Regions from separate parts of the Dorea sp. 210702-DFI.3.125 genome, predicted to be linked through region 2. Evidence: riboswitches for the same ligand, from Rfam matches in the RefSeq annotation. Region 2 holds a riboswitch; the other holds the start of a gene.
What was found. A riboswitch is a leader RNA that binds a small molecule or an ion and turns the genes downstream of it on or off. The one in region 2 is predicted to bind glycine.
Positions count from the first base shown of each region.

Region 1 (8,352 bases), on a different contig from region 2:
AACTTTTGGCTGAGGCGTATCAGGCGTCTTGTTCCGGCAGTTATGTCAATGGCAGTTGTTATAATATTTGTCAGCGCAGTCGTAAACAGGATTATTTTTACAAAGGGCTGTAAGGATTTCCTGGCATCTGTTCTGGGATTTAATAACTGGTGGCAGATTTTTAATAAGGTATCTTACTTTGAAGCGGCCGGAGTACCGTCACCATTTACGCATTGTTGGTCACTGGCGATTGAGACACAATTTTATCTGATATATCCATTGATTCTTCTGGGAATCTATAAGTTAGTAAAAAGCAGAGGAGAGGGACGGGCAAAGAGAGGTCTTTTGTTTGTAGGAGTAACGTTGCTGCTGGCGCTGATCTCAGTCATTTTGATGATTATATTATTTGATCCACAGCAGGATGCCAGCCGGGTATATTATGGGACAGACACGAGAGCATTTTCCCTTTTATTCGGTGCATTACTTGCAATTCTGTGGGAGTACCGGATGGTTCCAAGAAGACTTTCAGCTAGTGTCAATATGGTTTTGGGCAGTGTGTCTTTTGCAGTGTTGCTCGTGATGACGATAGCAATCAATGGTTCCAGTAATTTCTGGTACAGAGGAGGACAATTTTTTGGAACAATTCTGACCGTATTGATGGTCTATGCAGTATCAGGACGAAAGACCTAGCTTAGCAGATTTTTAAGTAACCCAGTATTGAAATGGATTGGGGATCGTTCATACAGCATATATCTGTGGCATTATCCAATCATTTTGTTAATCAGTAAGGGGATAAAGGCATCCTGGTGGATTACATTGATTGAAATTGTATTAAGTGTTGTCCTGGCAGAGCTTTCTTATCGTTTTATTGAAACACCGATCCGACATGGTATTATTGGGGAATATTTGAATATTTTAAGAAGCAGACCGAAATCCAGGCAGGAGAAGAAGCGCCAGGTACAGGTGGCAAGAAGAAGTTTAAAGGTAATGGCAGGCACATTTGTACTGACCGTGTCACTGATACTTTGCATGGTATTTGTGCCGAAGAAAAATGCATTGGATACATTACAAAAACGTGAGACAAAGGCAAAAGAGACCGGTAAGATGACGGAAGAACAACTTGCAAAGCAGAAAGCGAATGGTTCAGAGAGTGATGATACCATCTGTACGGCTGATCTGACGGATGATGAGATTCTGGAAGGTTTAAATCTCCTGCTCATTGGGGATTCTATTGCAGTTGATGTGACAGATGATTTTTATGAAATGTTTCCAAACAGTGTCAGTGATACTAAAATCGGACGGATCACATCACTTGGTAAACAAGTTCTTGATTCCTACATTGATGAAAAGAAATGGGAAGGAGAAGGCGTCATATTTGCATCACTTTCGAACAGTCCGATCAATGGTGAACTTGAAGCTATTCGGGAGAAGATAGGAAAGGATATGCCATTGTTTCTGACAACAGTCCGGATTCCGCATGATACGTTCGAAGAGGAAAGCAACAGCAAAATAAAAAAATTCGTAGAAGAAAATGATCATACATATCTGATCGACTGGTATGCTGCAAGCGAGGGTCATGATGAGTATTTTGATGCAGATGATACACATTTGCTCTCGGCAGGTGCGAAAGCATATGCAAAATGTATCAAGGAGGCTGTACTGGATGCATACAAGAAGGAGAATATCGAAATTCCTAAGTCAAGATTAGTTAGTAGTACAGACACAAGTACGGACAGCAGTAATGATAGTAGTACAAATGCAAGTACAGAATAGTTTTTATTTACTGAGAAAAAAGCATGTAAAACGGGTGTAAAGGCTGTAAACATGGTGTCAGATATTTAACAATAATCACTGATAGAATTCTAACAAGTAAGAAAAATATTTAACGCTTGACTTTATTATCAGACAGCTGTATTCTGAGGTTAAGTTGAAGGAAGGACTTGTGAGATACCACTATCATGTGAGACGCGACACATGGAATGATAGACTGGAGCCGAAGGGGCAAGCAGAAACTCTCAGGCAAAAGGAACGGGTCTGGACAACACTCTGGAGAACAATGGAAGGGATTGTACCGAAGAAGTAACTTACCTGCCATACACGCGAAGACCGGTAAGTAATCTTTCAGGTGAAAGGACAGAGGCAGATAAAAAATAATTAGTCTTAAGATTGTTAAGAAATTATTTTTTACCTGCTTTTTTTGTACCCTTTTTTAAAAATTTTTGGGGAAATTTGGAGGATGATTAGAAAATGAACATGGTTGAACAGGTAACAGATTATGTGAAGAACTATGACGAAGAGGTTGGAAAAGCAATTGAGTTGGAGCTTGGACGCCAGAGAAGAAACCTGGAGCTGATCGCATCTGAGAACATTATCAGCCCGGCAGTGATGATGGCTATGGCAACTGTACCGGCAAATAAATACGCAGAAGGATATCCGGGCAAGAGATATTATGGGGGCTGCGAGAATGTAGATATTATTGAAAATCTGGCAATTGAGAGATTAAAAGAATTATTTGGCTGTGATCATGCATGTGTTCAGCCACATTCAGGAGCAAATGCAAACAATGCAGTATATCAGGCACTGATTAAACCGGGTGACACAGTAATGGGACTGAACCTGGCACACGGCGGACATCTGACACATGGATCACCGGTAAACCAATCCGGTATTTTATATAATTTTGTTCCTTACAACATCAATGATGACGGAGTACTGGATTACGATGAGATTCGAAAACTTGCACATGAATGTAAGCCGAAGATGATTGTTGCAGGAGCTTCCGCTTATCCAAGAGAGATCCGATTCGATATCTTTGCAGATATTGCAAAAGAAGTTGGCGCTTATCTCTTCGTAGATATGGCACATATCGCAGGACTGGTTGCAGCAGGACTTCACCAGAATCCGGTTCCATACGCAGATGTAGTTACAACGACAACGCACAAGACACTGAGAGGACCAAGAGGCGGAGTGATCATGTGTAAGGAAGAACATGCAAAAGCAATTAACAAAGCAATCTTCCCGGGAACTCAGGGTGGTCCGCTGATGCATATTATTGCAGCAAAAGCTGTCTGCTTCGGAGAGGCATTGAAACCAGAGTTCAAAGAGTATCAGAAGCAGGTAGTGAATAACGCGAAAGCACTTGCAGATGTATTGATTGCAGAAGGCTTCAATCTGGTAAGTGGTGGAACGGATAACCACTTGATGTTAGTAGATCTTCAGAACATGAACATTACCGGAAAAGAACTTCAGAACCGACTGGACGAGGTTTACATCACAGTCAATAAGAACTCAGTACCAAATGATCCGGCAAGCCCATTTGTAACAAGTGGAATCAGAATTGGTACACCGGCAGTTACAACAAGAGGACTGAAGGAAGAGGATATGAAGATAATCGCAAAACTGATCAAGATGACAGTGACAGACTTTGAGACAAAGGCAGATGAGATCAGAGATGAAGTTACAAAAATCTGCGAGAAATATCCATTATATGAATAAATTAATGTACCTATAATTAACGTCCCTATTAAAAACAAGAAGGAGGATATGATATGGAGTTAAAAACACCACTTTATGATGCGCATGTGAAAGCAGGCGGTAAGATCGTTCCATTTGCAGGATATCTTTTACCGGTACAGTATGGAACAGGTGTTATCACAGAGCATATGGCAGTTAGAGAAAAAGCAGGACTTTTCGATGTGTCTCATATGGGAGAGGTATTGTGCCAGGGAAAAGATGCACTTGCAAACCTGCAGAAGCTGTTGACAAATGATTTTACCAACATGGTAGATGGGCAGGCAAGATACAGCCCGATGTGTAACGAGAATGGTGGAACGGTAGATGACCTGATCGTATACAAACGTGGAGATAATGATTACTTTATCGTAGTAAATGCGGCGAACAAAGATAAAGATTATCAGTGGATGTTAGACCATCAATTCGGAGAGGTCACATTTACAGATGCATCTTCCCAGTATGGGCAGATTGCACTTCAGGGACCAAAAGCAATGGAGATCCTGAAGAAATTAACGGCAGAAGAGAACATTCCAAAGAAATATTATCATGCAGTATTCGATACAGAGGTAGCTGGAATCCCATGTATCATTTCCAAGACAGGATACACAGGAGAGGACGGAGTCGAGTTATATCTGGCAAGTGAAAATGCTGAGAAAATGTGGGATGCACTTTTAGAGGCCGGAAAAGACGAAGGGCTGATTCCATGTGGACTTGGAGCCAGAGATACACTTCGTATGGAAGCAGCGATGCCACTGTACGGACATGAGATGGATGATGAAATATCACCACTTGAGACAGGCCTGAAATTTGCAGTCAAGATGGGAAAAGAGGAAGACTTCATCGGAAAGAAAGCCATGGAAGAGCGTGGTGAGCCGAAAATTACAAGAATCGGACTCAAAGTAACCGGAAGAGGAATTATCCGTGAATATCAGGATATCTATGTTGGAGAAAAGAAAATCGGACATACAACAAGCGGAACACATTGTCCGTTCCTGGGATATCCAATCGCAATGGCATTAGTAGATGCCGGAAGTGTAGAGATCGGTAATAAAGTAGAAGTAGATGTAAGAGGACGTAAAGTCGAGGCAGAAGTCATAGCACTGCCATTCTACAAGAGAGCGAAATAAGTTTTGTTGAAGGATTAAAAAAGAGAATATATAAAAAAGGAGATTATTAAGATGGAAATCAGAGAAGGATTATTATATGCAAAATCACATGAGTGGGTAAAAGAAGAAGGAGATGTTGTTACAATTGGTCTTACAGACTACGCACAGTCTGAGCTTGGAGACTTAGTATTTGTAAATCTTCCGGAAGAGGGAGATAGCGTATCCGTTGGTGAGGCATTTGGTGATGTTGAGTCTGTAAAGGCTGTTTCCGATGTATATTCACCGGTTTCCGGAGTTGTGTGTGAGATTAACGAGGAGCTTTTAGATGCACCGGAATCTATCAACGGAGCACCATATGATGCATGGTTTATCAAAGTAAAAGAAGTATCTGAGAAAGAGGAATTATTATCCCCATCAGAATACGAGGCATTTGTAGCAAGCGAGCAGTAAGGCAAAGACGGGAGGTGTACGGCATATGGGAAGCTATGTACCGAATACGTTAGAAGAACGTCAGGAAATGTTAAAAGAGATTGGATACAGTTCTATCGAGGATCTGTTCGCACATATTCCTGATGAGGTTAAGATCAAAGGCGGACTGAATATTCCGGAAGGAAAGTCAGAACTGGAAGTCCGCAGAGAGATGGAAAATATCGCATCAAAGAATCAGGTATTCAAGACCATTTTCCGAGGTGCAGGAGCATACAGACATTTTATTCCATCCATAGTGAACAGTGTGATTTCAAAAGAAAATCTGCTGACAGCATATACACCGTATCAGGCAGAGATCAGTCAGGGAATCTTACAGTCCATTTTCGAGTATCAGACAATGATCTGTGATCTGACCGGAATGGACGTGTCCAATGCCTGTGTGTATGACGGTGCCGAGGCGGCAGCAGAAGGTGTGGCAATGTGCCAGGAGAGAAAGCGTAAGAAAGCCTTCGTATCCGCAGCGATCCTGCCGGATGCACTGGCAACGATACATACGTATTGTCATGGAAATGGAATGGAGATCGTGGAGATTCCGGAAAAAGATGGTGTGACAAATCTGGATTATCTGAAAGAAAATATAGACGAGCAGACAGCATGTGTCTATATCCAGCATCCGAACTATTACGGTAATCTGGAAGATGCACAGACAATCGGGGAAATTGCTCATGGTGCCGGGGCAAAATATATCATGGGTGTGAATCCAATCTCCCTTGGAATCATCAAGACACCGGCAGAGTACGGTGCAGATGTGGCAGTCGGAGATGGACAGCCACTGGGACTTCCACTTGGATTTGGAGGACCATACTTAGGATTTATGGCAGCCACAGAAGGCATGATGAGAAAGCTTCCGGGAAGAATTGTCGGTCAGACAGAAGACCATAATGGAAAGACCGGATATGTATTGACACTTCAGGCAAGAGAGCAGCATATCCGCAGAGAAAAAGCTTCCAGTAACATTTGTTCCAATCAGGCACTTTGCGCGCTGGCAGTTGGCGTGTACATGTCGGCTATGGGAAGTGAAGGAATCAAAGAAGCAGCGCTTCAGTCTGCTTCCAAAGCACATTATCTGGCAGCAGAGCTTGATAAGATCGGATTCAAAGTAGAGAATAAGGGAGAATTCTTCCACGAATTTGTAACTGTATCTGAAAAATGTCCTTGCGAAGCATTAAAGGCGCTGGAAGAGCATGGAATCCTGGGAGGATATCCACTTGGAAACCATCGAGTATTATGGTGCTGTACAGAGATGAACACAAAAGAAGAGATGGATGAAGTTATCCGCATTTTAAAGGAGGTGTAGAGCATGTTAGTATTTGAAAAAAGCAGAGCCGGACGAGGCATGAGCATGCTCCCAGCCTGCGATGTAGAAATCAAAAAACCTGGTGAGAAGGATGCAAGACAAAAAGAGCTTCACCTTCCGCAAATGTCTGAGAATGACCTTTCCAGACACTATACAGAACTGGCAAAGAAATCCCATGGAGTCAATGATGGATTCTATCCACTTGGATCTTGTACGATGAAGTACAATCCGAAAATTAATGAAGATATGGCAGCATTGCCTGGATTTACCCAGATCCATCCGCTGCAGCCAGAACATTCTGTACAGGGATGCCTGGAAGTTCTGAAAAAATCCGAAGAATACCTGTGCGAGATCACAGGAATGGACGGTATGACATTCCAGCCTGCAGCAGGAGCTCACGGAGAGTTTACAGGTCTGATGCTCATTAAGGCATATCATGAGAGCAGAGGAGACGAGAAGAGAACAAAAATCATTGTACCGGATTCTGCGCATGGAACCAACCCGGCCAGTGCTACAATGGCAGGCTATAAGGTAGTCAGCATTGCATCTGCACCGGACGGAGGAGTAGACCTTGAAGCGTTAAAGGCAGCATGTGGAGAAGATACTGCAGGACTGATGCTGACCAATCCGAACACTGTCGGACTGTTTGACAAAAATATTTTAAAAATTACAGAAATCGTACATGAATGCGGCGGTCTTTGCTATTACGATGGAGCAAACCTGAATGCAGTTATGGGAACTGTAAGACCTGGAGATATGGGATTCGACGTGATTCACCTGAACCTTCATAAGACATTTTCAACACCTCATGGAGGCGGAGGTCCGGGAAGCGGACCGGTTGGCTGCAAGAGTATGTTGCTGCAGTTCCTGCCATCCTACAGAGTGGTAGAAAAAGAAGGGGCTCTGGCAATGGAGAAAGCTGAGCATAGCATCGGTGAGATGAAAGAATTCTACGGAAACTTCCTTGTAGTTGTCAAAGCACTGACATATCTTATGACACTTGGAAAAGAAGGAATTCCGGAGGCAAGCCAGAACGCAGTTCTGAACGCGAACTATATGATGAACAAGTTAAAAGACCTCTATACAATGGCATATGATGAGGTATGCATGCATGAGTTCGTTATGAGTCTGGAAGATCTGAAGAAGAAAGCAGGCGTATCTGCAATGGATATCGCAAAAGGACTTCTGGATAATGGAATCCATCCACCTACAATGTACTTCCCGTTGATTGTACATGAAGCGTTGATGGTAGAGCCGACAGAGACAGAGTCAAAAGAAGTACTGGATCATGCAATTGAGGTATTTCGTAAGCTTTACAATGACGCACTTGAGAATCCGGAAAGCCTGCTTCAGGCACCAGTGACAACACCGGTCACAAGAATGGATGAAGTTGAGGCAGCAAGACATCCGGTATTGAAATATGAATTTGAATCATAATTCGCAGATGTAACAACAAAAATTGAAAAAGAATAGGATAAGGGGATCGCATATGGTAGAGAAGATTACTTACATTGAGAGCGGTCAGTTTAATCCATATAAAAACCTTGCAGTGGAGGAGTATTTACTCCTCTACTGTGAGCCTCAGGAATGTATTTTATATTTGTGGCAGAATCAGAATACCGTTGTAATCGGAAGAAATCAGAATGCCTGGAAAGAATGTAAAGTTGAAAGTCTTGAGGAAAATGGAGGACATCTGGCACGTCGTCTCTCTGGTGGCGGAGCGGTATATCATGACCTGGGAAATCTGAATTTCACATTTCTCGTATCAAAAGAAAATTACAGCATTGACAGACAGTTGGAAGTTATTGTCAAAGCAGTGCAAAAGTTAGGTGCAAAAGCGGAGAAGTCCGGAAGAAATGACATTTTGATTGATGGAAAGAAATTTTCCGGAAATGCATTTTATGAGCAGGAGCAGCATTGCTATCATCATGGAACATTGATGATGAATGTGAACAAAGAGATGCTATC
Region 1 covers NZ_JAJCNF010000003.1:708-9,059, forward strand. Annotated here, with positions in the region: gene LI164_RS02100 (acyltransferase) at 1-669, shown strand, start outside; gene LI164_RS02105 (hypothetical protein) at 796-1,752, shown strand; glycine riboswitch at 2,016-2,126, shown strand; gene glyA (serine hydroxymethyltransferase) at 2,233-3,474, shown strand; gene gcvT (glycine cleavage system aminomethyltransferase GcvT) at 3,528-4,619, shown strand; gene gcvH (glycine cleavage system protein GcvH) at 4,671-5,048, shown strand; gene gcvPA (aminomethyl-transferring glycine dehydrogenase subunit GcvPA) at 5,074-6,384, shown strand; gene gcvPB (aminomethyl-transferring glycine dehydrogenase subunit GcvPB) at 6,388-7,821, shown strand; gene LI164_RS02135 (lipoate--protein ligase) at 7,874-8,352, shown strand, end outside.
Region 1: linked by a shared signal. The riboswitch ahead of glyA (serine hydroxymethyltransferase) and the one ahead of LI164_RS13060 (GrdX family protein) in region 2 are both predicted to bind glycine.

Region 2 (8,352 bases):
AAAGCAGAGCCAGAGGGAGAGCAGTGTTAAGATTAAACTAAATGTTATCGAGGAAGTAGTAAAAGGAAAGAGAATTGTCATGGTCGATGATTCTATCGTACGTGGTACAACCTGTGCGAATATTATAAAAATGCTGAAAAAGGCAGGAGCAACAGAAGTTCATGTAAGAATTAGTTCTCCACCGTTTTTACATCCTTGTTATTTTGGAACGGATGTACCGTCCAATGATCAGCTTATTGCACATTCTCATACGACGGATGAAATTCGCGAGATGATCGGTGCTGACTCACTGGGGTATATGAAAATCGATAAGTTGAAAGATATGGTCGGAGAACTGGCGTATTGTGATGCATGCTTTACTGGAAATTATCCGATGAAAGTTCCGACAGAGGACATTTCTCATGCATTTGATTAATTGTGAAATGTGATTTTTTATTAAATGTGTTGATAGCAGGAGAAGGTATCCTGTATAATGATAATGTAGAAATAATATGTGAAGAAATCACTTAAATGTGGTATATCAGGGAGGAAGAAAAATGAGCTACGATAGATATGTAAGCCCGCTTTCAGAGCGCTACGCAAGTAAGGAGATGCAGTATGTATTTTCACCGGATAAAAAGTTTAAGACGTGGAGAAGGCTCTGGATCGCTCTGGCAGAGACAGAAAAAGAACTGGGACTGTCCATTACACAGGAGCAGATCGATGAACTGAAAGCTCACGCAGAAGATATCAATTATGAGGTGGCAAAAGAACGTGAGAAAGTTGTGCGCCACGATGTAATGTCTCATGTGTATGCATATGGACAGCAGTGTCCGAAGGCGAAAGGAATTATTCATCTGGGAGCAACTTCATGCTATGTAGGAGATAATACAGATATTATTGTAATGTCTGAGGCACTTGAAATTGTAAGAAAAAAACTGATAAATGTTATTGCAGAACTTGCAAAATTTGCGGATAATTATAAAAATCAGCCGACACTTGCCTTTACACATTTTCAGCCGGCACAGCCGACGACGGTTGGAAAGCGTGCAACACTTTGGATGCAGGAATTTCTGATGGATCTTCAGGATCTGGAATATGTAAAAAGTACATTAAAGCTTCTTGGCTCTAAGGGAACGACCGGAACTCAGGCAAGCTTTTTGGAACTTTTTGATGGAGATCAGGAAAAAATCGATCAGATTGATCCGATGATCGCAAAGAAGCTTGGGTTCGAAGCATGTTATCCGGTATCAGGACAGACTTATTCCAGAAAAGTTGATACAAGAGTACTGAATGTACTGGCAGGAATTGCAGCCAGTGCACACAAATTCTCCAATGACATTCGCCTGCTCCAGCATTTGAAAGAAGTAGAGGAACCGTTTGAGAAGACGCAGATAGGATCATCTGCTATGGCATACAAGAGAAATCCGATGAGAAGTGAGCGTATTGCATCTCTTTCCAGATATGTGATGATTGATGCACTTAATCCTGCGATCACATCTGCAACACAGTGGTTCGAGAGAACACTTGATGATTCTGCAAATAAGAGACTCAGCGTTCCAGAAGGATTCCTTGCAATTGATGGTATCCTGGATCTTTGTCTGAATGTTGTAGATGGACTGGTTGTATATCCGAAGGTGATTGAGAAACGGCTAATGTCTGAACTTCCGTTCATGGCAACTGAGAATATTATGATGGATGCAGTAAAAGCAGGCGGAGACAGACAGGAACTCCATGAGAGAATCCGTGAGCTTTCTATGGAGGCCGGACGTAATGTGAAGGAAAAAGGTCTGGATAACAACTTGCTTGACCTGATTGCAGCAGATCCGGCATTTGGTCTGAATGAGGAAGAGTTAAAGAAGACGATGGATCCGGCAAAATATGTTGGACGCGCGCCGCTTCAGGTGGAAAATTTCCTGAAAAAAGTTGTGGATCCAGTTCTGGAAGCTAATAAAGATGTGCTTGGCATGACAGCAGAAATTAATGTATAAATATACAGAAAAATGTATTAAGAAGCGAGGAAACTCGCTTCTTTTTTAGTCCATTTTTGCAAATTGTCAAAATTAATCACTGTTTATATTAAAATTGGTTGCAAATTTTGTGCTAATAAACTATAATTCTATGTAAAAGAAGTTAGCAAGTTACAAATAACTTCGCAAAACTTCAAAATGTAACTAATGATGTCTATCTAAAGTGAAAAGGGGGAAACTATATGGAGACATTAAATAACATTGTATTGACAATTCAGAACTACATGTCAAACTACATTTTGGTAATTGCACTTCTTGGAGCAGGTCTTTGGTTCTCAATCAGACTTGGTTTTATCCAGGTTCGGGGATTTGGCGAAAGTATGAGAAGAACTTTTGGCGGTCTGTTCAGTAAGAAAGGAAAAGCAGGAAAAGACGGAATGTCTTCTTTCCAGGCGCTTGCGACAGCAATTGCAGCACAGGTAGGAACTGGTAATATCGCCGGAGCGGCAACAGCACTTGCAATTGGTGGAGCTGGAGCAATCTTCTGGATGTGGATCGCAGCATTCCTCGGAATGGCAACCATTTATGCAGAGGCTATCATGGCTCAGAAGTATAAGACGGTCGGAGCCGATGGACAAGTTACAGGAGGTCCGGTATACTACATAAGAGCAGCGTTCAAAGGAACATTTGGAAAAGTCCTTGCTGGAATTTTTGCAGTATTGATTACACTGGCGCTCGGATTCATGGGTAATGCCGTACAGTCCAACTCTATCGCAGCAGCATTCCATACAGCATTCGGTATTCCGCAGTGGATTATGGGTCTGGCCGTAGCAGTGATTGCGCTTTTCGTATTCGCAGGTGGTATCGAACGTATTGCGAAAGTAACAGAGACAGTCGTACCATTTATGGCAGCTCTTTACATTGTAGGCGCCCTGATCATTATCATTTACAACTACAAGAATATCCCATATGCATTTGCATCTATCTTTGTAGGAGCATTTGCTCCACAGTCTGTAGTCGGTGGTGCTGCCGGTGCAACTGTAAAATTAGCACTTACAAAAGGTGTCGCAAGAGGATTGTTCTCTAATGAAGCTGGTATGGGATCTACGCCGCATGCTCATGCAGTAGCAAAGGTTAATCACCCGGTAGAACAGGGATTTGTGGCTATGGCTGGTGTATTTATTGATACATTTATCGTACTGAATCTGACAGCACTTGTTATCCTGACAACAAAGTCTATTCCTACAGGGCTTACAGGAGCGGAACTTAGCCAGTATGCGTTCTCTACATTATATGGAAAAGGTGGAAATGTATTCATTGCAATTTGCATGTTCTTCTTCGCATTTTCAACCATTATCGGATGGTACTTCTTTGGTCAGGCAAATGTAAAATATCTGTTTGGTCCAAAAGCAGTGAAGATTTACTCTGTATTAGCAGCGTGCTGCGTATTCCTTGGATCACTTGCAGAAGTTGATCTTGTTTGGAATATGGCAGATTGCTTCAACTCCTTGATGGTAATCCCGAATATCCTTGCATTGTTTGCATTGAGCAAGGTAATCAGCCAGGTACATAAAGATTACTTCACCAACTTTAACAAAGCAAAATAAACTAATTAATAAAAACATAAGCTAAGATAGTGTTAAGAAAAGAAGTCCGGCAGAATTAAAACTGCCGGGCTTCTTTAATGTTAAAAACTGGTTGGTTAATTTAAAATAATAATGCATATATATTCAGAAAATAGTGATTAATGTATTACAATAAAAGAATATATATAAGAAAAAACTAAAACAAATAAAAAATAATCATTGTTTACAGAAAATTCTATTGAAAAAAAGATTTATTTCGGTTATACTAAAACTCGAGAAGCACGAATACATTATTACAAATGTCTTTCGAAAAGGAAAAAAGGGGGTCGTTTTATGGAGACATTAAATAACATTGTATTGACGATTCAGAATTACATGTCAAACTACGTACTGATTATTGCACTGTTAGGTGCGGGCCTTTGGTTCTCATTCAGACTTGGGTTTATCCAGGTAAGAGGATTTGGCGAAGGAATGAAAAGAACTTTTGGCGGTCTGTTCAGTAAGAAAGGAGAAGCCGGAGCGGATGGAATGTCATCATTCCAGGCGTTGGCAACAGCAATTGCAGCACAGGTAGGAACCGGTAATATTGCCGGAGCGGCAACAGCACTTGCAATTGGAGGACCTGGAGCAATCTTCTGGATGTGGATCGCAGCATTCCTTGGAATGGCAACTATCTATGCAGAAGCGATTATGGCACAGAAGTATAAGACGGTCGGAGCGGACGGACAGGTCACAGGAGGACCGGTTTACTACATAAGAGCAGCATTCAAGGGGACGTTTGGAAAAGTTCTTGCTGGAATTTTTGCAATACTGATTACACTTGCACTTGGATTTATGGGTAATGCAGTACAGTCTAACTCTATTGCGGCATCATTCCATACAGCGTTTGGTATTCCACAGTGGATTATGGGTCTTGTAGTAGCAGTAATCGCAATTTTCGTATTCATGGGTGGTATGAAACGAATTGCAAAAGTTACGGAGACAATTGTTCCGTTTATGGCAGCATTATATATTATCGGCTCATTAATCGTAATTATTTACAACTATAAAAATATTCCTTATGCATTTGCATCTATCTTTATCGGCGCATTTTCTCCGAGCTCTGTAGTCGGTGGAGCAGCCGGTGCAACTGTGAAGCTTGCACTTACAAAAGGTGTAGCAAGAGGATTGTTCTCTAACGAAGCTGGTATGGGATCCACACCACATGCGCATGCAGTAGCTAAAGTGGATCATCCGGTAGAACAGGGATTTGTAGCTATGACAGGTGTATTTATTGATACATTCGTTGTACTGAATCTGACAGCGCTTGTTATCCTGACAACGAAATCTATCCCGAGCGGAAAGACAGGAGCAGAACTTAGCCAGTATGCATTCTCTACATTATATGGAAAAGGCGGAGACATCTTCGTAGCCATCTGTATGTTCTTCTTCGCTTTTTCTACTATCATAGGATGGTATTTCTTTGGTCAGGCTAATATCAAATATTTGTTTGGACCGAAAGCAGTGAAAATCTATTCTGCAGCTGCAGCGGTTTGTGTGTTCCTTGGATCACTTGCAGAAGTTGATCTTGTATGGAATATGGCAGATTGTTTCAATTCTTTGATGGTAGTACCAAATATTCTTGCATTATTTGCGCTGAGTAAAGTAATCAGCCAGGTGCATGAAGATTACTTTAAAAACTTTAAAAAGAAAAATAATTCATAGATGGTGTCAATAAATAATTGAATAATTGATAGTAGAATCAGTAAACTCCAGTTGCAAATAAACTGGAGTTTACTGTGATAAAGCACTAAATTAAGGAGTGCTAATAAATAAAAGTAGAACATCTTATAATAAAAAGGCAAAATTGTTTGTGAACTAATAGAATATTGTGAAAAACTGAATATATTATTTATAGACAAAACAAATGCAATGGCAATTGTGACCAAAAAGGGACATTGCGAAATGTGCATAATGACTAAAAAAAGAAAGTTATGGCAAAAGGGTTGCAAATAAATTAACAATACGTTATTATAGATACAGGCAATGGGAGATATTCATTGTCTCTATAAAATAAAAGTGAATAGCGGGATGATCTTTCTTAAGAGAGAGTCTTTACTAAAGAAGACCGCCGAAGAGGCAAGCCAAGGTATGTTGGTGAACATATCAGGGGTGAAACTTTCAGGCAAAAGGACTGAGAAAGGGACTGCGTTCTGAATCTTGTGTTGAAGAGAAAGGCTATCTAAGAAGGACGGTCAAGACAAAAGACAGAAAGGCGATGCACACACAATATTGGTGTTGTATCGTCTTTTTTTAATCCTACCGGATAGCTGGGAAGAATGACACAATACTTATTTCATCTATGTAAGAAATCAAAAATGGAAGGCGGATAAAAAATGAAGAAAGATTACATTATAATAACGAACAATCCATTAGTTCCACAGATGCTTGATGAAGAGCATGAAGTGGATTATAGTGAGATTTCTTATGAGGATGTATTGGGGAAAGTTAGAGACAGAATACACGAAGGACATTTGCTTTTATCACATCCATTATCTGGAAGCGTGAAGCCGAATGAAACACCATATAAGTCGGTTATGATCTCACGTAAAGCCGGAAAACTGGATGAGAGGTCACTGTCAATTATAGAAGGAGCCATAAGATCCTGTGCAAAGTTTGAATTCAAGTCAGAAAAGTACAGAGAATTCATGCCAGAAACATTCAAAGACTTCCAGTTAATTGACTGGACCCTGTTACAAAGCGCTATTTCATCCGCAGATGTGTGGTAGGTCGAGTAGCGAGAGGTTGTTAAAGCATTTAGCTTACACAATAATATCAAAATTCTTGAAGGAGGGAACCATAAGTGAGAAGATTGGAAATGGGACACATTTACATTAAGGATATCCAGTTCGCAGCAGAGTCTAAGATCGAAGATGGAATTCTTTATGTAAACAAAGAAGCTGTAGAGGCTGTTGCTCTTGAGGATGAGCACATTAAGAGCGTATCATTTGATATTGCTAGACCAGGTGAGTCAGTGAGAATCACACCGGTTAAAGACGTTATCGAGCCACGTGTAAAGGTTGAAGGAAGAGGAGGAGTCTTCCCGGGAGTAATCAACAAAGTAGATACAGTTGGTGAAGGAAAAACTTATGCATTAAAAGGAATGGCTGTTGTTACAGCTGGTAAGATCGTTGGATTCCAGGAAGGTATCATCGATATGACAGGTGTTGGAGCACAGTATACACCATTCTCAAAAACATTAAATCTTGTTATGGTATGTGAGCCAGTTGATAACATCAAACAGCATGATTATGAGAAAGCTGTTCGTTTCGCTGGATTCAGAGTTGCTGTATATCTTGGGGAATTAGCACGTGATCTTACACCAGATGAGACAAAGGTTTATGAGACATACGGGGTTATGGAAGGAAAAGAAAAATTCCCAGATCTTCCGAGAGTTGCTTATGTACAGATGTTACAGAGCCAGGGACTTCTTCATGACACATATGTATACGGAGTAGATGCTAAGAAGACACTTTCTACTCTGATGACACCAACAGAGATCATGGACGGAGCTATCGTATCCGGTAACTGTGTATCTGCTTGTGATAAAAACCCAACATATGTTCACGAGAATAACCCGGTTATTCACGATTTGTTCGAGGAGCATGGTAAAACTATTAACTTTGTTTGCCACATCCTTACAAATGAGAACGTTTACCTTGCAGACAAGATGCGTTCTTCTGACTGGACAGCAAAACTTTGCCGTTTCTTAGACCTGGATGCTGTAATCGTATCTCAGGAGGGATTCGGTAACCCAGATACAGACCTTATCATGAATACAAAGAAAATTGAGGCTGAAGGCGTTAAGACTGTTATCATTACAGATGAGTATGCTGGACGTGATGGAAAATCTCAGTCACTTGCTGACTCTGATCCGGCTGCAGATGCTGTAGTAACAGGCGGAAATGCTAATGAGCTGATTCACCTTCCAAAACTTGATAAAGTTATCGGAACTTTAGACTATGTTAATGTTATCGCTGGTGCCAGCGACAAGACTCTTCAGGAGGACGGATCTCTTGAAGTTGAGATTCAGGTTATGACTGGCGCAACAAACGAGACAGGATTCAACGTACTGAGTGCACGATAGAAAGGGAGGACGAATCATAATGAGTAAAATTAGAGTTGTACATTATATCAACCAGTTCTTCGCTAATATCGGTGGAGAAGAAAAAGCAGATTACCCTGCAGAGCTTCGCGTAGGAGAGGTCGTAGGACCAGGACTCGCTCTTGCTCAGAAATTTGGAGATGAAGCTGAGATCGTTGCTACAATCGTATGTGGTGACTCTTACTTCAACGAGAATCTTGAAAAAGCTAAAGCTGAGATTCTTGAGATGGTTAAAGGACAGAATGCTGATCTGTTCATCGCTGGACCTGCATTCAACGCAGGACGTTACGGAGTTGCTTGCGGAACAGTTTGCGATATGATCAAAGAGGAGCTTGGAATCCCGGTAGTTACAGGAATGTACGTTGAGAATCCAGGTGCTGATATGTTCAAAGACAAAGTATACATTGTTCCTACAAAGAACAGTGCAGCTGGTATGAGAGATGCAATTGGAAAATTAGCTCCACTTGCTATGAAACTTGCTAAAGGTGAGAAGATTGGTGCTTCTTGCGAAGACAACTACATGCCAAACGGTATCCGTGTAAACTTATTCGAGGAGAAACGTGGATCAAAACGTGCTGTTGAGATGCTTCTTAAGAAGATTGCTGGTAAGCCATTCGTAACAGAGTTCCCAATGCCGACATTCGACAAGGTTGCTCCACAGCCGGCTATCAAA
Region 2 covers NZ_JAJCNF010000031.1:23,465-31,816, forward strand. Annotated here, with positions in the region: gene purF (amidophosphoribosyltransferase) at 1-415, shown strand, start outside; gene purB (adenylosuccinate lyase) at 537-1,970, shown strand; gene LI164_RS13050 (sodium:alanine symporter family protein) at 2,192-3,556, shown strand; gene LI164_RS13055 (sodium:alanine symporter family protein) at 3,869-5,239, shown strand; glycine riboswitch at 5,607-5,721, shown strand; gene LI164_RS13060 (GrdX family protein) at 5,911-6,303, shown strand; gene LI164_RS13065 (glycine/sarcosine/betaine reductase component B subunit) at 6,393-7,661, shown strand; gene grdB (glycine reductase complex selenoprotein B) at 7,681-8,352, shown strand, end outside.